DNA from 4 places in the Bacillus mesophilum genome. Region 4 is predicted to be linked to each of the others. Evidence: predicted binding sites of a transcription regulator. Region 4 holds the regulator's gene; each other region holds the start of a gene.
What was found. Region 4 encodes CtsR, which represses protease genes until heat stress. Its sites were predicted from a motif close to ATGGTCAATAAAGGTCAAACA; they were not measured.
Positions count from the first base shown of each region.

Region 1: the regulator CtsR is predicted to act here: its motif matches at 2,390-2,410, upstream of F7732_RS01190 (ATP-dependent Clp protease ATP-binding subunit).
Region 2: the regulator CtsR is predicted to act here: its motif matches at 2,764-2,784, upstream of clpB (ATP-dependent chaperone ClpB).
Region 3: the regulator CtsR is predicted to act here: its motif matches at 3,810-3,830, upstream of clpP (ATP-dependent Clp endopeptidase proteolytic subunit ClpP).

Region 1 covers NZ_WBOT01000001.1:228,842-234,791, forward strand. The annotation lists gene F7732_RS01185 (M3 family oligoendopeptidase) at 1-149, shown strand, start outside; gene F7732_RS01190 (ATP-dependent Clp protease ATP-binding subunit) at 209-2,344, opposite strand; gene F7732_RS01195 (YkvI family membrane protein) at 2,609-3,655, shown strand; gene F7732_RS01200 (hypothetical protein) at 3,742-4,452, opposite strand; gene F7732_RS01205 (CPBP family intramembrane glutamic endopeptidase) at 4,556-5,167, opposite strand; gene F7732_RS22925 (DUF6254 family protein) at 5,352-5,468, shown strand; gene F7732_RS01210 (YkvS family protein) at 5,559-5,738, opposite strand; gene F7732_RS01215 (hypothetical protein) at 5,876-5,950, shown strand, end outside.
Region 2 covers NZ_WBOT01000006.1:14,327-20,276, reverse strand. The annotation lists gene F7732_RS16865 (carbamoyl phosphate synthase large subunit) at 1-535, shown strand, start outside; gene argF (ornithine carbamoyltransferase) at 532-1,488, shown strand; gene F7732_RS16855 (undecaprenyl-diphosphate phosphatase) at 1,547-2,350, opposite strand; gene F7732_RS16850 (YjzC family protein) at 2,507-2,692, shown strand; gene clpB (ATP-dependent chaperone ClpB) at 2,796-5,402, shown strand; gene F7732_RS16840 (YjzD family protein) at 5,461-5,652, opposite strand.
Region 3 covers NZ_WBOT01000003.1:449,578-455,527, reverse strand. The annotation lists gene F7732_RS11830 (sugar-binding transcriptional regulator) at 41-1,063, opposite strand; gene F7732_RS11825 (glutaredoxin family protein) at 1,272-1,511, opposite strand; gene rpoN (RNA polymerase factor sigma-54) at 1,525-2,856, opposite strand; cyclic di-GMP riboswitch class I at 3,022-3,116, shown strand; gene F7732_RS22645 (hypothetical protein) at 3,239-3,436, opposite strand; tRNA gene F7732_RS11815 (tRNA-Arg) at 3,511-3,582, shown strand; gene clpP (ATP-dependent Clp endopeptidase proteolytic subunit ClpP) at 3,917-4,513, shown strand; gene F7732_RS11805 (HPr family phosphocarrier protein) at 4,667-4,924, opposite strand; gene whiA (DNA-binding protein WhiA) at 4,951-5,901, opposite strand.
Region 4 covers NZ_WBOT01000011.1:69,111-75,060, reverse strand. The annotation lists rRNA gene rrf (5S ribosomal RNA) at 2-118, shown strand; rRNA gene rrf (5S ribosomal RNA) at 429-543, shown strand; gene F7732_RS21025 (CtsR family transcriptional regulator) at 841-1,302, shown strand; gene F7732_RS21020 (protein-arginine kinase activator protein McsA) at 1,325-1,873, shown strand; gene F7732_RS21015 (protein-arginine kinase McsB) at 1,875-2,942, shown strand; gene clpC (ATP-dependent protease ATP-binding subunit ClpC) at 2,959-5,412, shown strand; gene radA (DNA repair protein RadA) at 5,670-5,950, shown strand, end outside.

The DNA.
Region 1 (5,950 bases), on a different contig from region 4:
TGCACCTTTGCAAACTGGGCGGAAGCCTTCCATTCACAGGTCTTGTGAAAGAGGCAAACTTAATCTCTCCATTTGAGAATGGCTGTGTTCAATCGGTTGTTAGTGAAATTGATCAATGGCTATCTGCAGTGGACGATAAAGCTTTGTAATAAATGAAAAGAGCAGGCGCTATTTATGGCGCCTGCCCTTATTCGTATTAAAAGAAATACTAAACTTTAATCAAGATTTTATCATTTTCAAGAGCAGCATACAGACGTTTGCAATCTTCCTGGTCAATGATAAAGTCGGCAATGACATCTTCGAGCTGATCTTGGATCACTCTTCTGAGCGGACGTGCCCCAAACTTAGGGTCATAGCCTAATTGTGCCAGCTTCTCTTTCACAGTGTCATCAATTTGTAGTTCTATTTGCTGTTCTTTTAATGAATGAATTAGATCAGCAAGAAGTATTTCAGTTATTTTCAATAAATCTTCAGGCTGTAAGGATTTAAATTCAATAATGCTATCAAAGCGATTTAAAAACTCAGGCTTGAAAAATCCTCCTAAAGAATCTAAAATAGTTGCTTCATTTACAGCTGATTGTGCGCCAAAACCAACCTTTGTTTCTTTATGGCCGACACCAGCGTTACTCGTCATAATAATGACGCTATCCTTGAAGCTGACCGTTCTGCCCTGACTGTCTGTTAATCGTCCATCTTCAAGTATTTGCAGGAACATATGCTGAACATCAGGATGAGCTTTCTCTATTTCATCAAGCAGAATAATACTATACGGATTGCGGCGCACTTTTTCAGTAAGCTGACCAGCTTCCTCATGTCCGACATAGCCTGGAGGTGAACCAATAATTTTAGAAACACTATGTTTTTCCATGAACTCACTCATATCAAGACGAATCATGCTTTCTTTCGTTCCAAAAAGCACTTCAGCAAGTGTTTTAGTCAGTTCTGTTTTCCCAACCCCTGTTGGTCCAACAAATAAGAAAGAGCCAATTGGACGGTTCTTAGGTTTAAGACCAGCACGGCTGCGGCGGATTGCCTTTGCTACTTTCGAGACAGCTTCTTTTTGACCAATAACTTTTTTAGTTAAGTTATGTTCTAGATTTTGCATCTTAGACTTATCATCGTCTAATAGCTGTCCGACTGGAATGCCGGTTTTTTGCTCAATAATTTGCTGGATCAATGACAAATCAACTGTTAACTTTTCAGGATTAGCTGGGTCATTGAGCTTCTTCTCGAGAAGCAGCTCTTCCTCTCGAAGTTTGGCGGCTTCTTCATAATTTTCTTCTTTTAAAACCTGTTCCTTACGAATATGAATTTCTTTTAATTTTGTTTCCAGATCTTCATGTGGCTGGTGTTTTAATTCAAGATTGAGTTTTGATCCAGCCTCGTCCATTAAATCAATGGCTTTATCTGGAAGGAAACGATCCTGGATATAGCGATGTGACAAACGCACACATGCTTCAATGGCTTCTTGGCTAAATGTTACTTCATGATATTCTTCATATTTTGCTTTTAATCCTTGTAAAATCGATACGGCTTCCTCGATGGATGGCTCTTTCACATGAACAGGCTGAAATCTTCGTTCTAAAGCTGCATCCTTTTCAATTGTTCGAAATTCTTTTAAAGTAGTTGCACCAACTAGCTGCAGTTCTCCTCGTGCAAGGGCAGGTTTCAGAATATTGCCGGCATCCATAGAACCTTCTGCAGATCCTGCACCGACTAAGAGGTGGATCTCATCAATGAATAAAATGATATTTTTACGGTGCTGAACCTCTTGAATTAGCTTTTTCATTCTTTCTTCAAACTGTCCTCTAATCCCTGTATTAGAAACAAGAGAAGCAACATCGAGCAAGTAAACCTCTTTACCTTCTAGTTTTTTAGGAATTTCTCCATTAGCGATTTTCAGTGCCAGACCTTCAGCAATGGCAGTTTTCCCGACACCAGGCTCTCCAATTAAAACTGGGTTGTTTTTGGTGCGGCGATTGAGAATTTCTATTACGCGTTTAATTTCTTCATCTCGGCCAATGACCGGATCAATAAGTCCTGCCTTTGCCATATGAGTTAAGTTTCGTCCGAATTGATCAATAAAACCGCTCCTGTTTTGCTGGCGGTTAGCTTTTTGTGTATCAGATATATTTTCATTTTTCTTCATTTGATTAAATAATGAATCTAGAGGCATCCCATTAAATCCCGAAAAATACTGTGATGATGGACCAAAAGCAGGGAGTGCCTTTTGTTTTTCAGCTTCATAACAGCTATGGCATAACTGAAGCTTTGTTTCATTTCCATTTACCCGATACACCATTTGAATGGATGCTGTGTTTTGCTGACATTTTTGACAGTTCATAATAAGTTTCCCCCTTTTGACTTTGACTATCTTTGACTTTATTATAATTTGACCTTTATTGACTTTCAAGTATTTTGATTATGGTATTTATTTCATGCAGTTACTTGGCATTTAATTCAAGCCGCTGCTGCAACTGTTAAGTGACTAGCTCCAGTTTACTAAGATTGTACTTTAAGGGAGAGGAGATATTCATTACATAGGAATAAATGCTCGTCATTGTTTGTCCCTTTCAACATATATTTGAATAGGAGGGGAGAGATACTTGTGAAAACAAATTGGGCTGCTGCCTTTCAAATAGCTGCTGTATATGTAGGAACAGTCGTGGGTGCGGGGTTTGCTACAGGGAGAGAGATTGTTGAATTTTTCTCACGGTTCGGCTTATTTGGCTTAATAGGAATTTTAATGAGCGGATATATTTTTATTTTTATGGGCTCTAAAATGATGCGGATTGCTGCCCGCATCCAAGCAAAATCGTATCAGGAATTAAACGAATACCTGTTTGGCAGAGTATTAGGTTCATTTTTAAATGTTTTTATGCTAATCATGTTATTAGGTGTATGTGCAGTTATGCTATCAGGAGCAGGTGCTGTATTTGAAGAACAGCTCGGTATATCCAAGAATATCGGTGTCCTGATCACGATTGCCATTTCATTGCTGACCATTATCTGTGGGATTAAAGGGTTATTCGCCATTAATATACTCGTGGTACCGATGATGATTGCTTTTAGCTTTTTGATGATGTTATTTTCCATGCAGCTTCCTGACTTTTGGGAGAAACTAGTATACATTCCGTATACGGATGACGGCTGGAAGGCTGTCATTTCTCCTTTCTCATATACAGCTCTAAATTTAGCGCTTGCTCAAGCAGTACTAGTTCCTGTAGCTTCTGATATTAAAGATGATAGCAGTATTAAGTGGGGAGGCATTTTAGGAGGTGGGGCACTAACGTTAATTCTTCTATCCAGTCATGCTGCCTTGGTCATGCTTCCTGATTTAGAATCTTATAATATTCCGATGGCAGTTGTGATGAAAACATTGGCAGCTTCGTTTTATTGGATTTTTGTATTTGTTATTTATGGAGAAATTCTAACATCTGTTGTTGGAAATGCTTTTGGCTTGGAGAGACAAATTAGGCAATATATCAATGTGCCGGCGATCATAACTGTCTCTTTTATTTTTATTATCAGTTATCTTGCAAGTATGATTAATTATGGGACGTTACTTTCATATATGTATCCATTGTTTGGATATGTGAGCCTTGGTTTTATTATTGTTTTATGGATGAAACCCTTCCGTGGAGATCAATCATAAAGGGAGCTAAGAGAGAGAAAGGAAAAGGTCACATCCAAGCAGGATATGACCTTTTTGCCTTATTAATAAATGTTAACAAGCTAATATTAATCTTCCATGATTGTTGCAGCCATTTTTAAAAAGGCATCTTGATGCTGAGCACCAGTTTTTGAGAAAATCGAAATTTTAAAGTCAGCTTGATCATTGTGAACAATATAAGCTGAAACAGCATCTTCACCATTGTCTGCTGCAAAGCCTTTTGCGTTTTGGAAGGCATCTTCTTGAGGCGGCTCTACTGATTGTACATCTTCACTGACAGCTTCAAGCTGTGCAATTGTATTTTCCTCCAGCATAGCTTCATCCTGGCCTTCAGGAATAAGCTCAATTCTCATAAAATGTAGATCATCTTCTTTAAAATAAAGCACATCTTTATTTGGCTCTTCACCTGTTAACTCAAACTCAGGCAATACATATAGGGAATAGTCCATGTTCTCGCTTTTTGTAAGAAATGCAGTTTCTTCTTTCATTTCTCCATCTTGTTCAAATTGAAGATTTTGTTCCATTACTCGAATGGTTTGTTCATTTTCGTTTGCTTGGTCACTGTCATTTTCGCTTGAATCCTCTGCAGGTTCATCTGCATCTGATTCATCAGATGCATCATCGCCTTGTGTGCTATCTGTATGGTCCTGATGTTCTTCTGTTTCCGTATTCGTTTCTGCTGCACTATTGTCAGGTTCTTCTGCCTGATCTGCCGTGCCGCAGCCTGCAAGTAATAAAGCAAACAATAGACTCATGAATAGAAGCTTTAATGGTTTCATTTGTTGTAAGTCCTCCTAATGTAGTAATTATATGTTCTACTAAATATGACGTTTTTTTTGTTGTAAGGTTACAAAAAAAGATATTTTGCAGAAAATCATTAATCTATACGAGTGGAAATAATAAAAATAAAAATACATCAAATATTAAATGTGAGACAATGAGCATTGGAATACTGCGTTTCCAAACATATAAAAATCCCCAAAACAAGCCGCCAATTAATGCTGCTAGAGGTAGAATAATTTCACCAGAATAGAGAGAAACAGAAGCATAAAGCAGCGATGCTATTAGAATACTGGGAAAAACTCCGGCAAAGCGCATTAGCCTTTTTTGAACAAAACCTCTCCAAAATAGTTCCTCACCAGGAATGATAATAAGCAGCATAATAATATAGTGCCAAAGGTTGTCTGGCGAAAAATCACGATAAAGCCGAGCGGCACTTTTTTCAATAGGCAGCCCAATTAGCTGCATTAAATGGAAGCCTGTCCAGAAAACAGCAAACAATAGGATACCAGACAAAATTCCATAGAAAAGATATGTCCAAAAGGGCTCCTCATCTTCAACATCTTCATTTAAGATCGCATAGCTGATTAAGAAAAGCATAGTGGCTGAAAATATGTACCAAAACACACCCCGATCGGAAAAAGTAAAGTACATAAGACCATGTGCGAGAATAAGTGCAAATAATAGCCGGATATCTCGGAATATGTCAGTCACTGATAGTATAACCTCCTTTCCTCAAAAGAAAACCAATCCTTATTTTAACGCACTTCAGCTTCAAGCGGAAGTCTTGCGCATGATTACATTTGAAAAATCCACTTAAAATGGAACAAACAAACAGTATAACGAAATGTATGGTTTGGAAAAATACGTGCATCGGTCATAGAAAGGAGGTTTTGAAATGACGAAGCAAAAACGCGAAAAAGAACGTGCCTGGACAATAAGAAAACAAGACCAGCATCCACATGGAAAAGTAAAATCATTTAAAGAATTATCGCAGGGGAAAGATGAATCATAATCAATATTTTAACTATGGTATACGAAGAGAAACCCTGCCATTTTGACAGGGTTTCCATTGTTTTATTTGTTTAGTATGATCAAGCTTTAATTATTCATTTACAATCTTATAATTTTTATGGTTGACGACTGTTCTTTGTTCCAGCTCCAGATCGCGATAATTATCCATATAAGTTAAATCAACAATAACAGAATTTTCATTGACCTTCTCGACGATTCCCTGTAAGCCTTCACGGAATTCAATTATGTTTCCAACTTCAGCCTTTTTCAACAGCTTCTCCCCTTTTCTTGCCAAATTCATGTAGATTTATTTTATATTTTGCACTATAATATTCAATTCGTAAAGAATTTTATCTATATTTCGTTAATTCATTAGCGATTGCCTATAATGGTTAAGGAGTGTTAAAGATGGACGCACAGTATATCAATGAGATTTTAGATAAACTAAAGAATGGAGAGCTATCAGAATACTATGTGAAAAAA
Region 2 (5,950 bases), on a different contig from region 4:
TGGGAAATATGTCATGAAACAAGATCAATTTCCTGCGCGCCAATTTCCCTTTGTATGTGTTAAATATCCTGTATTTTCTAATTATGCGTTAAAAGGATTGGATAGTTTTGTTGGCCCGGAAATGAAATCAACTGGTGAAGGGATTGCCTTAGCTTCTGACATCACAGAGGCATTAAGAAAGGCATTTGAATCCAGTTTAAAACCTGGATTTGAAAAAGTGATCATTTCTGCTGATGTTTCCGTAATACAAGAATTTGCGGATGAATGCAGTAGTTACGGTGTAAAAATAGTTCCTGCAAATGCTTTTGATTGGAGTCAGGATAAAGCTATAGCATTGTATAATCCCTACCAAGGCAATCATGCTGCGGCTGAGAGGGAGCTTGCTGTAAAGAACCGATTGATTACGTTCTCAAAGAAAGAATCACTGGAAGCTTTTTTACAGGCGTTAAAAAATACAGAGTGGGAAGTAACGAGTATGAATGAATGGCTGCTGAGAAGCGGATTAAAAGTAAGTGAAGGAGTGAATGTATCATGACAGGTCTTATAGCAGATGAAATCAATTTAAATATGAAAGGCAAAGATTTTTTAACACTGGCAGATTACAGCACAGAGGAAATTAAAGGTCTTCTATTGAAAGCAAAGCAATTAAAGCAAGGTATCTCTTCGGGGGAAGACCCCACGCCTTTAAAGGGTAAAATACTCGGAATGATTTTTGAGAAATCATCAACGCGCACGAGAGTATCTTTTGAAGCAGGGATGCTGCAATTAGGCGGGCATGCTCTCTATTTAAACAGCAGCGATCTACAGATAGGCAGAGGAGAGAGTGTTGCTGATACTGCAAAGGTGCTATCGAGCTACCTTGATGGTATTATGATCCGCACTTTCTCACATGAATTAATCCAAGAACTGGCAGAACATGCAACTATTCCTGTGATAAATGGGTTAACAGATCTTTACCATCCGTGCCAGGCACTTGCCGATATGTTAACAATCCTTGAAGAGAAGGGAAGTCTGAAAGGAATCAAGCTTGTTTATGTCGGTGATGGAAATAATGTTGCACATTCTTTATTAATCGCATCTGCTAAATTAGGGCTAAATATGACTATTGCTTGTCCTAAAGGCTACGAACCGCAACAGACTGTATTACAGCTGGCCAAGGAATTTGCACAGAAGAGTGGGGCAGAGATTGCTGTAAACTACGATGTTGAGGAGAGTGTGAAAAATGCAGATGTCATTTATACGGATGTCTGGACTAGTATGGGACAGGAAGCAGAAAACGAGAAGCGATTAATGATTTTTAAAGATTATCAGGTAAATGAAGAACTAATGGCATTAGCCAAGCAGGATTCATTATTCCTTCATTGTCTGCCGGCTCATAGAGGTGAAGAAGTCACAGCAGCAGTTATTGATGGTCCAAACTCTTCAGTATTTAATCAGGCAGCTAATCGTCTGCATGTTCAGAAAGCACTTTTATCAGAACTATTATAACCTTATTGATAAAAAATGCTCATTTCCATTATAGGGAAATGAGCATTTTTTGGTCTAATCAGGAAAATACTAATACGAGTGTTCCAGCGATAAAACAGTAAAAAGCAAAGATCTTCAGATTGCCTCGAGCCATAATGCCCATAAACCATTTTAAAGAGAAGTAAGAAGCGATTAATGAAGAAATAAACGCTATAGCATATGGAATGGCAAGGGTCGAAATATCCGGATCGTTCAGCATGTCACTAAAACCTAAAATTGCACTCCCAACACTAACAGGAATATACATTAAAAAGGAAAAACGCAAGGCAGTTTCCTGCTTCATGCCTAATCCCATTGCGGCTACAATTGTAGCTCCTGATCTGCTTATACCAGGAATTAATGCCACTGTTTGAGCAAGACCAACAATAATTGCGTCTTTTAAAGTAATCGTAGCATCATTTTTCTTACCACGAAGGTTTCTGATGATCCACAGAGCAACACCTGTAATCAGTAAGGTAATCCCCACGGTTTTAATATTGCCTGTTAAATAATCTCCAAAGAGAACTCCAATAACCCCAGCAGGGATCGTAGCTACAACTAAATAAATTATAAAACGAAAGTCCGCTTCTGCCTTTTGATCCTTTGTTCTTAAATAAAGGAGACCATTTTTGACAAGCCTATATATGTCTTCTCTGTAAATGATAAGGACAGCAATTAATGAGGCAGTATTAACAAGTATTGCAAAACTCATTCCTTTAATATCTAAATCAAAAAAATAAGCAGCTATTTCAACATGTCCGCTTGATGAAACAGGAATTGGCTCGGTTAAGCCCTGAAGTAATCCTAAGAACAAATATTTAAGCAAAGTAATAAAGTCAGTCACACTATTATCCTCCAGTATTAAGATGACACCATTTCATTAAACAATAAAAACAGTATATAAGTAAAGCAATAGCTTGAAGTTCAATGGAAATAATTTAACTAAATTGAATGAGATGTAAAGGCAATACTAATAAAGACTTATTTGAATAAGGGGGTTATTCTTTTGGGACAAAATCGACAATTTAAAGCAGGTCAGGCAGCACCTAACAATGGGATCTATATAGAAGTCGGCGAAACTGGAAGCAATGTCAACAATCCGCAAATGATCAAACTAAAAGCGGGTGATCATTTTCCTGAAAACTCAAATCATAACCGGATATGGACATACAAACGCAAACCTTAAAACACAGCAAAAGCCATTCAATGAAAAGTTGAATGGCTTTACATATGTAAAAAATGGGATATAATAAAATAAAGGTCAATAATGGTCAAAGGGGGATGTGCGAATGGATATGAATTCAATGACACAGCATGTTCGGGAAGGATTAATAAATGCGCAAAACTTAGCTGTTCGTAAAGAACATCAGGAAGTTGATGATTTGCATCTGCTTTATTCACTTATTGTAAAAACAGAAGGATTAACTTCATCAATCTTAAAAGCAGCATCCATTAATGCAGATCAGCTGATCCATAGTATTGAAAATCAGCTTCAAACAAAACCACAAGTTTCCGGCAGCGGAATTAAGGCAGGAACTTTATATATTACAAATACACTGCAACAAGTATTAGCAGAAGCAGAAAACCTTATGAGAACGTGGCAGGACGAGTATTTATCTGCTGAACATTTTTTGTTAGCACTATTAAAAGTGAAGAAATCGGAAGCAGGGAAACTGCTGAGAGAATCAATTAAAGAAGAAGGTAAATTAGAGGGGATCATTAAACAATTAAGGGGGAATCAGCGCGTGACCTCGGAAAATCCAGAAACAACATATGATGTGCTGAAAAAATATGGAAGAGACCTTGTCGAAGAGGTAAGAGCAGGTAAGGTGGATCCAGTCATTGGCCGTGATCAGGAAATACGCAATGTTATCCGGATATTATCACGCAAAACCAAAAACAACCCGGTACTAATTGGTGAACCGGGTGTCGGTAAAACAGCAGTTGTTGAAGGACTTGCACAGCGGATTGTCAGAAAAGATGTTCCAGAAGGTTTAAAAGATAAAACGATTTTTTCACTTGATATGAGCTCTTTAATTGCAGGAGCAAAGTTTAGAGGAGAGTTTGAAGAAAGGCTAAAAGCGGTATTAAATGAAGTGAAAAATAGCGATGGGAAAATACTGCTGTTTATCGATGAATTACACACCATCGTTGGTGCGGGAAAAACAGAAGGTGCTATGGATGCCGGAAACATGCTAAAGCCCATGCTTGCCCGAGGAGAACTGCATTGTATAGGGGCAACCACTTTGGATGAGCATCGCAAGTATATTGAGAAAGATCCAGCACTTGAACGGAGGTTTCAGCAAGTTTTAGTACAAGAGCCTAATGTGGAAGATACAATCTCCATTTTAAGAGGGCTAAAGGAACGGTTTGAAATTCATCATGGAGTAAATATTCATGACCGTTCTCTAATTGCTGCTGCCACCCTATCTGACCGCTATATTACAGATCGATTTTTGCCAGATAAGGCGATTGATTTAGTGGATGAAGCATGTGCGATGATCCGTACGGAAATGGATTCGATGCCAACTGAGCTAGATGAGGTAACAAGAAGAGTCATGCAGCTGGAAATTGAAGAAGCAGCACTCCAAAAGGAGAAAGATACTGTAAGTAAAGAACGGCTTGTTATCCTACAAGAAGAACTTTCTGCTTTAAAAGAAAAAGCAAAAAGCATGCAGACAAAATGGCTGCTCGAAAAAGAAGGAATTCAACGATTACAGGAGAAAAGAGAACAATTAGAAAAGCATCGCCGTGACCTGGAAGATGCGGAAAATAAATACGATTTAAACCGCGCTGCTGAATTAAGACATGGGAAAATACCAATGCTGGAAAAAGAATTGAAGATGCTTGAGAAGGAAGTTAATGAAGGACAATCAGATAAGCTGGTCCGGGAAGAAGTAACAGAGGAAGAAATTGCGGGGATCGTCGCCAGATGGACAGGCATCCCTGTTGCAAAGCTAGTAGAAGGTGAACGTGAGAAGCTGCTTCGGCTGGAGGAGATCTTACAAGAAAGAGTCATTGGCCAAAATGAGGCAGTTCAGCTTGTGTCTGATGCAGTAATTAGAGCACGTGCTGGTATTAAGGATCCACATCGTCCAATTGGTTCTTTCTTATTTCTGGGACCAACAGGAGTAGGCAAAACAGAGCTGGCCAAAGCACTGGCACAAGTGTTATTTGACAGTGAAGATCAAATGGTTCGTATTGATATGTCGGAATATATGGAAAAACATTCAGTGTCAAGATTAGTTGGTGCTCCTCCAGGGTATGTTGGCTATGAAGAAGGCGGACAGCTTACTGAAGCAGTGAGACGAAAACCATATTCGGTCATCTTATTAGATGAAATTGAAAAAGCACATCCTGAAGTTTTTAATATTTTACTTCAAGTGTTAGATGATGGACGAATTACTGATTCACAAGGAAGAATGGTTGACTTCAAAAATACAGTGATTATTATGACATCCAATATAGGTTCAAATTTCTTACTGGAACGCGATGAAGTGCGAGAGAGTGACTATATTATAGAAGAAACTAGAAATAAAGTACTTCATCAGCTTAGAAATCACTTTAAACCAGAGTTTATCAACCGCATAGATGAGATTATTCTATTTAAACCGTTATCACTTGCCGATTTACATGGAGTTGTAAGAAATATGCTAAATGAACTTCAAGAAAGATTGACCGATCAGCAAGTGAATTTACGAATAACGGATCATGCAGTTGAATATATTGCTGAAAATGGCTATGACCCTATTTATGGTGCTCGGCCGCTAAAGCGCTATATTCAAAAAAATGTAGAAACAGCACTGGCAAAGGAAATTATCTCTGGGACGATAAAAGAAGAAAGTGACGTTGTCATTGCTCTGGAGGGAAATAAACTGACAGTAGCCGTGAAATAAAAAATCTTATCAAATAAAATATCGTCAGCCTGAAAACAGGCTGACGATATTTTAACAATTAATGAATCGCTTTTTTCTCTGCAGGCTCGTCTGGAATGATGGCAGGAATAACATAAATTAATAGAGTTGCTGCAACTGCAAGGATCGCACTAGTTTGAAATTCATAAGAAGCGCCTAGCATATTACCTGCAACATACGATAGCATTTGAACAAGTAGGAATGTCCAAATGAAAGTCCACAAATACTTCATCAATAGTTCACCTCTTACATAATTGAATCCCTTTACATCTTACCATAACAACCCAAAATAATAAACTTGAATGTGAACAGAAAAGCGGAAGCGCCTTGCTCAGCCCCGACAAGCTTAAGACAAGACGGCAAGAAGGTTGCCCTTTAACCTTCTGGACGGATTGGCTTAAGACCTCGAGGGGCTAGGCGCTGGAGCTGGACAGAGAAAAGCGGAAGCGCCTTGCTCAGCCCCGACACCTCAAGTGTCTAGCTGCTGAGAGATTAATGATGTTTTGGTATTCTCCTAAAATAGGTAATAT
Region 3 (5,950 bases), on a different contig from region 4:
AACTTCCTCCTTTGAAAGGATCATTTTTTATTTAAAGGTTTTACCCTTTTAACAACTGATTTGCAGCACCTTCATCCGTGATCAAAATAGTGGATTTCGGAGCTCTTTTCATATAAGCTGCAATGGCTTTTGCCTTTGAGCCTCCACCGGCAACAGCAAGGACATGCTGAATAGCAGTCAAGTCTGCGAGCTGCAGGCCGACCGTTTGAATTTTATGAACGATCTCACCGGCTTCATTGAAATAATAACCAAACGCTTCGCCAACTGCGTTTGCCGCAATAAGCTTTTTTACATTCTCACTGCTGGTTTTACGGCGTTCCGCCATTGTAATAGCATCTCCAATTCCGTGGAGAACCATGCATGCAGACTTAATCAAATGAAGAACCTCAGTGAAGTTTGGATCCTTAATCATAGACTCATACATTTCCTTGCTCACTTCGTCTGGCGCGTATAAGACTCGATGTTTTGAATCTGTATTTTCTGCCATTTGTGAACAAATCGTGTTTGCCTGATTTTTGACATCCTCTCCAATACCGCCTCTAGCCGGTACAAACAGCCAATTCTGGTCAGGTTTCGTCGGCGTCAGCATTTTTGCCACAGTTGACATGGTTGTTCCACCAGTCACACCGATGATATTCTCTCCATGCAAGGAGGATTTCATCCACTGTGCCGTCGCTCTGCCAAGTTCATTTTTAACCCAAGGAGCTTCGTCCGCGTTTCCGGAAACGATAATGGCTCTTTGAATGCCCAATTTATCGGCCAGCTGCTGTTCCATTTTCACTATACCCGAAATTTCTCTCATTATGCTGCGAAGTTCGACAAGTAATTTCCGACCATCTTCCGTAACGCTCATTCCTAAGCTGGCAACGGTAATCAAGTCCTGTGTTTTCAGGAAATCTACTTCACTGCGAAGTACTCGTTCAGTAAGCCCAAGACTCACTGCCAAGCTCCTTCTGCCCACAGGCTGCATTTGGTTTATGTACTCAAGAATGTGGTAGCGTTTCTGCATAACAGCAAGCAAATCTGGCAATAATTTTTTCTGGATATCAATTAGTGAGTACATCTCGCAGCTCCTTACAATCACCTGTTGGTCAATTTTAGTCCCGCATAGACATATTATGTCCCACCGACTGAAAAAAAAATCACGCTTGCTACAATTTGAATTTTAGCAAGAATGATTCTTGAATGCAACTAATATTGTCTTATTTTCTAGCCTATTTTTTAAAAATAACGTTTGTTCCAATTTTTGTTATAGCAGTTATAGCCTCTGTCTATTTAATTAGAGCTTCCTCTACTGTAAAACGATCCACTTGGCCATACTGAATCTCTTCTCCATCGACATAGACAACTGGAATCATTAAGCCGTATCGTTCTGTCAGCTCATCACTATTATCAATATCATATTCAATATATTGAAAGTTGAATTTTTCTTTTAATTCGATAATGATTTGTTTCGCTTTATCGCATAGCGGACATTTGTTTCGAGTGTATAAGGTTAACGTCTTATTCATAAGCAGTCTCCTTTCAATCATATCTCTTTCGTTTAGAAGAGGACGGAATCCCAAGCTGTTCGCGATATTTAGCTGCTGTCCTTCGGGAAATAACAAAGCCAGCCTCTGTTTTCAGCAAATTGGCAATCTCCTGATCTGAAAGTGGTTTTTGTTTATTTTCTGAGGAGATGAGCTTGTGAATCGCCGCTTTCGCCTCTTTAGATGAAGCATCAGCATTGCCTGCCGTCTTAATCATACTGACAAAAAAGCTACGCAGTTCAAATGTTCCAAACGGAGTCTGCATATATTTGCCTCTAACCGCCCTGCTCACCGTTGATTCATGGATTTCAAGTTCATCCGCAATTTCCTTCATCGTCATAGGCTTTAAAAAAGCTGATCCTTTTAGAAAGAATTGAGGCTGGCGCTCTGCGATCTTTCTTGTAACTTTTAAGATCGTTTCTTTCCTTTGTTCGATTGAGCGTTTGATCCATTGGTAATCCTGCTGCCGGTTCTGCAGGTAACGACCCACCTGCTGATCACCTGCACTATGAAGTTTCTTTGCATATCCTTCATTATAGGAAATACTAGGTACATTTTCATCATATAGCTGGATGTGAAGGCCGTTTTGTTCTGTATACACGATGACATCAGGTATGATATATGCTGGCTTTTCGGAAGCAAAGCTTGCTCCCGGTTTAGGATTTAACGTCTGCACGAGATCATAGACTGCTTGAATCTCTTTTACATCTGCTTTGATTTCCCTCGCTAACTGTTTCCATTTTTTATCTGCAAACAATTGAAAGTGCTGACGGATAATTTCTTCAGCCATTTCGTTGACTGGCACCAGACGCTCCAGCTGCAATAATAAACATTCCTGCAAACTGCGTGCACCAATCCCTGCCGGTTCTAAGTGCTGCAAGAGATCGAGCTGCTCTCGCACAGTTTCTCCATCAGCATCATAAAGCTCGGCAACCTGCGGCAAATTAATATTATATAAGTAACCGTTTTCATCAAGACTGTATATAAAATGAAGAATGATTTTTTTTTCCAGTTCTGTCAGATTGGCTGGAAGCTGCTGAATCAGATAATCATCCAATTGCTGAACATTTACAGCAAGCTGTTCAATCCATTTCTCTTTATCTTGATTTTGTTTAAGCTTTGATTTTTTAATTCGCTGTGCACGGGGATCCATTGTTTTCACAAAATTTGAGTTTAGCTCCATCAGGGGATTTTCCAGAGCCTTCTCTTCCAAAAAAGCAGTGAGCTCCTGGGAATTAAATTGCAATAGCTCAATAGACTGCTTTAACTCCTGGGTCATCGCTAACTTCAAGGTTTGCTGCTGCCATAAACCTGCTTTTAAATCCATTCTGCTTCCCCCTTCATTCCTATTTTACAGGAAGAAGCCCTATAATTGTATGGATAATTACTGACAGAGAAAAAGACCCAGAGAAACCGTTTCCAAAAAAACTCTATATTTCTATTTTGTTACAAATCAAAATTTTACAATGATTTATCTTTCATTTTATGGTATTATTCCATTGGGCAAATTTTACGAAAGTAAAAGACGCAAAGCCACGGGCCTAAAGTATGTGCTTGTACACATGCCATGGCAGCCGGGTTGCATATAAGTCGATCATTCCTTTTTAATTTGCCTAATACTGCTTTAAGAAGGGTGAACAATGATTTTTCCAACAGTACTCAGCAAGGACAAAGAAATTAGACACGTCGTCAAGGACCAGCACACATGCTTATGCGGACACAAGTACAATGTCTTTACGACTTTCACCAAGAACGATTTCAAGAAGATTCAGTTCAGAAAGAATGAAGTTATCACCTGTCCAGCATGCCGATCCATCATTGAATGATGGACCGGCATTTTTGATTTCTGCCCCTCTCTCTCGAAGCAATTTCAGCAAACTCATAGACATGCTAAAAGAATGTTGCAATGTTGTTCATATTATCCTATAATTAGTATTCGTAACGCTTAAGGAATTTGAGTGTTTACAGTACTTGATAATCTGCCCTCGTGGTGCAACGGATAGCACGTAAGATTCCGGTTCTTGAGATGGGGGTTCGATTCCCTCCGAGGGTGTATGAAAAGGCCATTGCTGAATAAAGCAATGGCCTTTTCTTGTTTAGAAGGATCGTTCTATTTTCTTCTTTACTCCTCTGAAAACAGGCAAGCAATTTTTTATTTTCCCACAAGGTGTTAAAAATATACAGGTTGGGTAAAATATAAAGTGGAATGTTCACAAAAAGTATTTAGAAATAGGTCAATCAAAATCTGTCGAACGATTTCGCTTTCCTAAAGGTGCGATTCTTTTGACCTTTATTGACCATTAGTGTATGATGAAACTACATAAAAATGGTGTATGTCTTACAGAATTAAGTCTGCACTATCCCTTAATTTTAAAGGAGGAATTAGAATGAATTTAATCCCTACAGTTATCGAACAAACAAACCGCGGGGAACGTGCTTATGATATTTACTCCCGCCTTTTAAAAGACCGTATTATTATGCTTGGCAGTGCAATCGATGATAATGTTGCCAACTCCATTGTAGCTCAATTGCTATTCTTAGAGGCTGAAAATCCTGAAAAAGATATTACATTATACATCAACTCTCCAGGCGGAAGCATCACGGCTGGCATGGCGATTTACGATACTATGCAATACATCAAGCCAAGCGTTTCTACGATCTGCACAGGTATGGCTGCTTCAATGGGTGCCTTCCTTCTTGCTGCCGGTGAAAAAGGAAAACGCTTCGCACTTCCAAATAGTGAAGTGATGATTCACCAGCCACTTGGAGGTGCTCAAGGTCAGGCAACTGAAATTGAAATTGCTGCAAAACGTATTCTTTTCCTTCGCGAAAAATTAAATACGATTCTTGCAGAGCGCACTGGACAGCCGCTTGAAGTGATTGCAAAGGATACAGACCGCGATAACTTTATGACAGCTGAAAGAGCATTAGAGTACGGCTTAATTGACAAAATCATTTCCCGCAATCCAAACGAAGCAAAATAATGGTTCAGAGTGAGGCACTAACATGTGCCTCACTTTTTTGTTCATGAAATTAGATTCAAAAAATTAGCAGCTGGACAAAATCTACTCCTCAGCTTCTAGTTCGCAAAATCTCCCACGAAAAAGGACACACTCCTAAGAATGTGCCCTTTCTTTCTATTGTTCTTGCTGAATGTATTTAGCCAATTGCTCTAGCGCTTCTTGTTCATCACTGCCGCTAGCCATTAATGTAATTGTGGCACCCGTGCTGACAGCCAGGCTCATCAAGCCCATTATACTTTTCGCGTTTACCTTTTTTCCATCTCGCTCCAGAAAAATATCAGCTGAAAAACGATTTGCTTCTTGAACGAATAATGCCGCTGGCCGTGCCTGTAAACCTGTTTTTAATTTTACCTCAACCTGTTTTTCCACCATAAAAAAATCAATCCTCCTATTGCTCGCTACTGGGGGATTGTAATATCACCCGCTTTTAGCTTTTCTGCAATTTCATCAATTTTACGAAGTCGGTGATTAATGCCTGATTTGCTGATATTTCCGCCAGACACCATTTCCCCAAGCTCTTTTAGTGTTACATCCTGATAAGCTACACGCAGTTCTGCAATTTCCCGTAATTTATCTGGAAGGATTTGCAGCCCTACCGTTTGTTCAATATATTTTATGTTTTCGACTTGGCGCAGTGCTGCACCAATCGTTTTGTTCAAGTTCGCAGTTTCACAATTTACAAGACGGTTAACCGAGTTTCGCATATCACGGACAATCCTGATATCCTCAAACCGCAGCAAAGCAGCATGAGCGCCAACAATATTTAAGAATTCGGTTATTTTTTCTGCTTCTTTTAAATACGTAATAAAGCCTTTTTTTCGTTCCAGTGTTTTACTGTTTAAGCCAAATGTGTTCATAAGCTCGCATAATGCATCATTGTGTTCCTTATATAAAGAGGCAATTTCAAGGTGATACGACGATGTTTCCGGATTGTTGACAGAGCCTCCGGCAAGAAAAGCTCCGCGAAGGTAAGAACGCTTACAGCATTTCTTTTTAACAAGCTCCTGGGCGATATCATGTGTAAAAACAAAGCCCTCACTTAAGATCTTCAAATCATCCAGGATTGTACTTGCCCCTTCAGCAAGACGGACAATATAGACATTGTTTTTCTTTAATCTCATTTTTTTACGAACAAGTAGCTCTACCTGTACACTATAATTCTTTTTAATTAGCGTATAGATTCTTCTGGCAATCGCTGCATTTTCCGTTTGTATGTCAACAACCAATTTACGATTGGAAAAGGATAAAGAACCATTCATCCGGATTAAGGCAGAGAGTTCAGATATACTGCAGCAGTCCTTTGTTTCAATATTGGTCAGTTCTTTTTTTGTTTCTGAAGCGAAAGACATTCCTCCACCCCCTACCTGGCACAATGTTTTAGATTAAAAACATTGGCAC
Region 4 (5,950 bases):
GTCCGGTGGCGATAGCGAGAAGGTCACACCCGTTCCCATCCCGAACACGGAAGTTAAGCTTCTCAGCGCCAATGGTAGTTAGGGGCTGTCCCCTTGTGAGAGTAGGACGTTGCCGGGCAACATGGAAAAGCACATCTATATGGATGTGCTTTTTTTGTCGTTAAAATTCTAAATTGAAGACGACTGTTTAACTTCGAGAAACATGGGAGGGTCAGTGCTTGTAGTTGGAATTGGAGAAAGGGCCTAAAATGCCGCAAGGTATAGTCTTAAGAATGTAAGTTTGCTTAATTTATCTTTTTGCCAAACTGTGAGGGAAGCGAGAAGCAAACAGGTCGAGGAATCGATTGAGGAAAGGCCGGAACGTACGTAGTTGGTACGTGAGGACCTTGACGAGTGAGATGACGAAGAGATGTGAAGTTTATCGATTTCCGAACGATGATAGCGAGAAGGTCATACCCGTCCCTCCCGAACACGGAAGTTAAGCTTCTCAGCGCCAATGGTAGTTAGGGGCTGTCCCCTTGTGAGAGTAGGACGCTGCCGGGCAACATGAAAAAGTACATCTGTTTAGATGTGCTTTTTTTGTATTTGAAATTCTAAATCTTGTAGTTGGATTTGGAGGAATGGACCGAAACGCCCGAAAGGTCTAGTTATTGGAAGAAGTATATTCATTCTATTTCTACTTTAACTTTAAAACATAAAATCAAACATTTCCTTCCTTTTTCGAGGTTTGAAGAACAAAAATTTAGGGGAAAATGTTTAATGCTAGTTCGTTGCAACCTATTACATAGATCATGTATAATATAAGTCAAATATAGTCAAAGTCAGATAGGGGGTGGCCGGGTGAGAAATATATCGGACATCATTGAAAACTACCTGAAACAAGTTTTGAACTTGAGCGAGCAGGAGATTGTTGAGATCAAAAGAAGTGAAATTGCAGACAAGTTTCAATGCGTACCTTCTCAAATAAATTATGTTATCAATACTCGGTTTACAATCGAGAAAGGGTATATGGTGGAAAGTAAAAGAGGAGGAGGAGGTTATATAAGGATCATGAAGGTGCAGTCTTATGATTACGCACATTTAATTGATCAGCTTATCTCCATAATCGATTCACGAATAGCCCAGAATAGTGCTGAAAATGTTATATACAGACTTGTTGAAGAAGAAATTGTCTCAAAAAGGGAAGCGAAAATCATGCTAAGTGTCATTGACAGATCGGTACTATATATAGACCTGCCCTATAGAGATGAACTTCGAGCACGTATGTTAAAAGCAATGCTTACAACCTTGAAATATAAATAAACAGCAGGTTGGAGGGGAACCAATGGTTTGTCAGGAATGCAATCAAAGACCAGCTACCTTGCACTTTACGAAAATAGTAAATGGCGAAAAAGCAGAATTTCAGCTATGTGAAAAATGTGCGGCAGAAAAAGGGGAGATGTTTATGTTCAACAATGGACAGAACTACTCCATCCATAATCTCTTGGCAGGACTTCTTAATGTACAGCCAGCTTATCAGGGCAACAGCCAAAATGCTTTTCAGAATGAAAAGGTCATTCAATGCCCTAATTGCTCTATGACATATAAGCAATTTATTAAGGTTGGCAGGTTTGGCTGTGCGGAATGCTATGAAACATTTAGTGAACAGCTTCCTCCTATTTTTAGAAGGCTTCATAGCGGGAACGAAACACATAATGGAAAGATTCCCGCCAGAATCGGAGGAAGTATTCATTTACGAAAGAATATCGAAGATCTCAAACAGAAAATGAAAGAATTTATTGCGAATGAAGAGTTTGAAGAAGCTGCCTTAACACGAGATGAGATAAGAAAGTTAGAAAAAGAGCTGAAATCCGCTCATGAGGAGGGAGAATAACTTGTCGTTGGAGCGTTTTATTAACCAGGCGATTAGCTCCTGGATGAGTACGGAGGGACCGGATTCAGATATAGTCTTAAGTTCTCGAATTCGGCTTGCTCGGAATCTAAAGCAATATAGATTTCCAACATTGTTTGAGAAGGATGAGGCTGAAGCCGTTATTGATCAAGTCAAAAAACGATTAGTGCATCCTGGAGAAATAGAAGATAAGCGCTTGGAATTGCTGCTTATGGATGAATTGCAGCCGCTGCAGAAAAGGGTATTAATGGAGAAGCATTTAATTAGCCCTCACTTAGCGGAAAACTCTACACATGGTGCTTGCCTGCTATCAGAAAGTGAAGAGATTAGTATCATGATTAATGAAGAGGATCATATACGCATTCAATGCCTATACCCAGGTTTTCAGTTATTAGAAGCATTGCAGATGGCTAATACAATTGACAATTGGCTTGAGGAAGAAATTGATTATGCTTTTAATGAAAAGGTTGGTTTTCTAACCAGCTGTCCTACCAATGTAGGAACGGGTATTCGTGCTTCTGTTATGATGCACTTGCCGGGTCTTGTATTAACACAGCAGATTAATCGAATTATCCCTGCAATTAATCAACTCGGTTTAGTCGTTAGAGGAATTTATGGGGAAGGCAGCGAAGCATTAGGGAACATCTTTCAAGTTTCAAATCAGATGACGTTAGGTAAATCCGAAGAAGATATTGCCGAAGACTTGAAAAGTGTTGTCAGTCAATTAATTTCACAGGAAAGGTCAGCAAGGGAAGCATTAGCAAAGACTTCTAACATACAATTAGAAGACAGAGTTTTCCGTTCATATGGGACTCTCCTGAATTGCAGAATCATTGAATCAAAAGAGGCGGCACGCTGTTTGTCTGATGTTCGCCTTGGCATTGATATGGGATACATTGAAAATGTATCTGAAAATATTTTAAATGAGCTTATGATTTTGACTCAGCCTGGCTTTTTACAGCAATATGCTGGCGGACCTTTAAGACCACAGGAAAGGGATATCCGCAGAGCAACACTCATTCGGGAAAGATTACAAATGGAAAGCAAATAGTTGGGAGGATAATCATATGATGTTCGGAAGATTTACTGAAAGAGCGCAAAAGGTACTTGCATTAGCACAAGAGGAAGCAATCCGCCTTGGACATAATAATATTGGAACAGAACATATCCTGCTCGGTTTGGTTCGAGAAGGAGAGGGAATTGCGGCAAAGGCATTATATGCTCTAGGACTTGGTTCTGAGAAGATTCAGACTGAGGTAGAGAGTTTAATTGGACGAGGACAGGAAGTCTCACAATCACCGCATTATACGCCAAGAGCGAAAAAAGTAATTGAATTATCAATGGATGAAGCAAGAAAGCTGGGTCACTCCTATGTAGGGACAGAACATATTCTCCTTGGGTTAATTCGTGAAGGGGAAGGTGTTGCTGCACGTGTACTAAATAACCTGGGCGTCAGCTTAAATAAAGCGAGACAGCAAGTGCTTCAGCTTTTAGGAAGCAATGAATCTGGAGGCCATCAGGGCGGTGCATCAGCAAATGCCAATACCCCAACTCTTGATGGATTAGCGAGAGATTTAACTGCGATTGCAAGAGAAGGAAGTCTTGACCCTGTTATTGGGCGCAGTAAAGAAATTCAGCGAGTCATTGAAGTGCTTAGCCGCCGTACAAAAAACAATCCTGTTTTAATTGGTGAACCAGGGGTTGGTAAAACAGCAATTGCTGAAGGATTAGCACAGCAAATTATCAATAATGAAGTGCCAGAGACACTGCGAGATAAAAGAGTTATGACACTAGATATGGGTACTGTTGTTGCGGGAACAAAATACCGCGGTGAATTTGAAGATAGATTGAAGAAAGTAATGGATGAAATTCGCCAGGCCGGAAACATTATCTTATTCATTGATGAACTTCACACTTTGATTGGTGCTGGTGGTGCAGAAGGTGCCATTGATGCTTCAAATATATTAAAGCCGTCCCTTGCGCGCGGTGAATTGCAATGTATTGGTGCTACAACGCTTGATGAATATCGCAAGTACATTGAAAAGGATGCAGCACTTGAACGCCGCTTTCAGCCGATTACCGTTGATGAGCCGACGTCCGATGAATCTGTTCAGATCCTGAAAGGATTAAGAGACCGTTATGAGGCGCATCACCGTGTAACCATTTCAGATCAGGCAATTGAAGCTGCAGTTAAATTATCGGATCGTTATATTTCTGACCGTTTCCTACCAGATAAGGCAATTGATTTAATTGATGAAGCTGGTTCAAAGGTAAGATTGAGATCTTATACGACTCCTCCAAACTTAAAGGAACTTGAAGTTAAGCTTGAAGATGTCCGCAAAGAAAAGGATGCAGCTGTACAAAGCCAAGAATTTGAAAAAGCAGCATCATTGCGTGATACAGAACAGCGTCTGCGCGAACAGCTGGAAGAAACCAAGAAAACTTGGAAAGAGAAGCAAGGCAAAGAAAATAGCGAAGTAACGGTTGAGGATATTGCACATGTTGTAGCTAGCTGGACAGGAATTCCAGTTTCTAAGCTGGCAGAAACAGAAACGCAAAAATTGCTTAATTTAGAAGAAATTCTTCATTCCCGTGTCATTGGACAAGAGGAAGCTGTTAAAGCAATCTCTAAGGCTGTGCGCCGTGCACGTGCAGGATTAAAAGATCCTAAACGTCCAATCGGATCATTTGTGTTCCTTGGACCAACAGGAGTAGGGAAAACAGAATTGGCAAGAGCGCTGGCAGAGGCTATGTTCGGCGATGAAGATGCAATGATCCGCATTGATATGTCCGAGTACATGGAGAAGCATTCTACCTCTCGTTTAGTGGGATCTCCTCCAGGTTATGTTGGCTATGATGAAGGCGGCCAGCTGACAGAAAAGGTGCGCAGAAAGCCATACTCTGTTGTCCTGCTCGACGAAATTGAAAAAGCACACCCAGATGTATTTAATATTCTTCTGCAAGTATTAGAGGACGGAAGACTGACAGACTCAAAAGGCAGAACAGTTGACTTCCGTAATACAGTCTTAATCATGACTTCAAATGTTGGAGCAGAAGCTCTAAAACGCAACAAGTATGTAGGTTTCAATGTTCAAGAGGGAGATCAGGATTACAAAGATATGAAAGGAAAAGTAATGGAGGAGCTGAAAAAAGCATTCCGTCCAGAATTCCTGAACCGTATTGATGAAATCATTGTTTTCCACGCACTAGAAAAGAAACATCTGCAGGAAATTGTTTCGCTCATGTCAGATTCATTGACTAAACGCCTGCAGGAACAAGAAATCCAGCTGGATCTTACTGAAGCGGCTAAGACAAAAATCGCGGAAGAAGGTTATGATCCGGAGTATGGAGCAAGACCATTGCGCCGGGCAATTCAAAAGCATATTGAAGATCGTCTTTCTGAAGAGCTTTTAAAAGGAACTGTATTAACAGGTCAAAATGTTGTCATTGATGTCGAAGATGGCGAGTTTACCGTTAAGACAGCTGAAGCTAGCGGGACTGCAAATTTAAATAAGGCATAAGTTTATTGAGGTACACGAACGAATTTTCGTGTACCTTTTCTATAAGTAATATCCTTCTAATGACTTCAGTAATAATGATGCTGATCTGATCGTCCTTCCTTCCTTCCTTGTCCTCCTGTTTATCTTTTTATCTCTTTAGTTCTCTTTCCATAGTCTGTCTGTTATAGTTATAAATCATCAATAAGTATTTAACTGGAATCAATGATAATTGTTATATTTGTGAAATATATATAGAAGTATGGAAGAAGGGGAAAGTAATGGCAAAACGGAAAACGAAATTTATGTGTCAGGAATGCGGATATGAATCACCAAAATGGATGGGGAAATGTCCAGGCTGCGGTGAGTGGAATAAAATGGTGGAGGAAGTTGAAAAACCCGCTAATTCAAGAAGAGGAGCATTTGCTCACTCTCAGGGAATGGCAACAGCCTCGAAAGCTACTCCGATTACGACAATTGAAACGATATCAGAACCGCGGGTACTGACAGAATCACAGGAATTAAATAGAGTACTTGGAGGCGGTGTTGTTAGGGGATCACT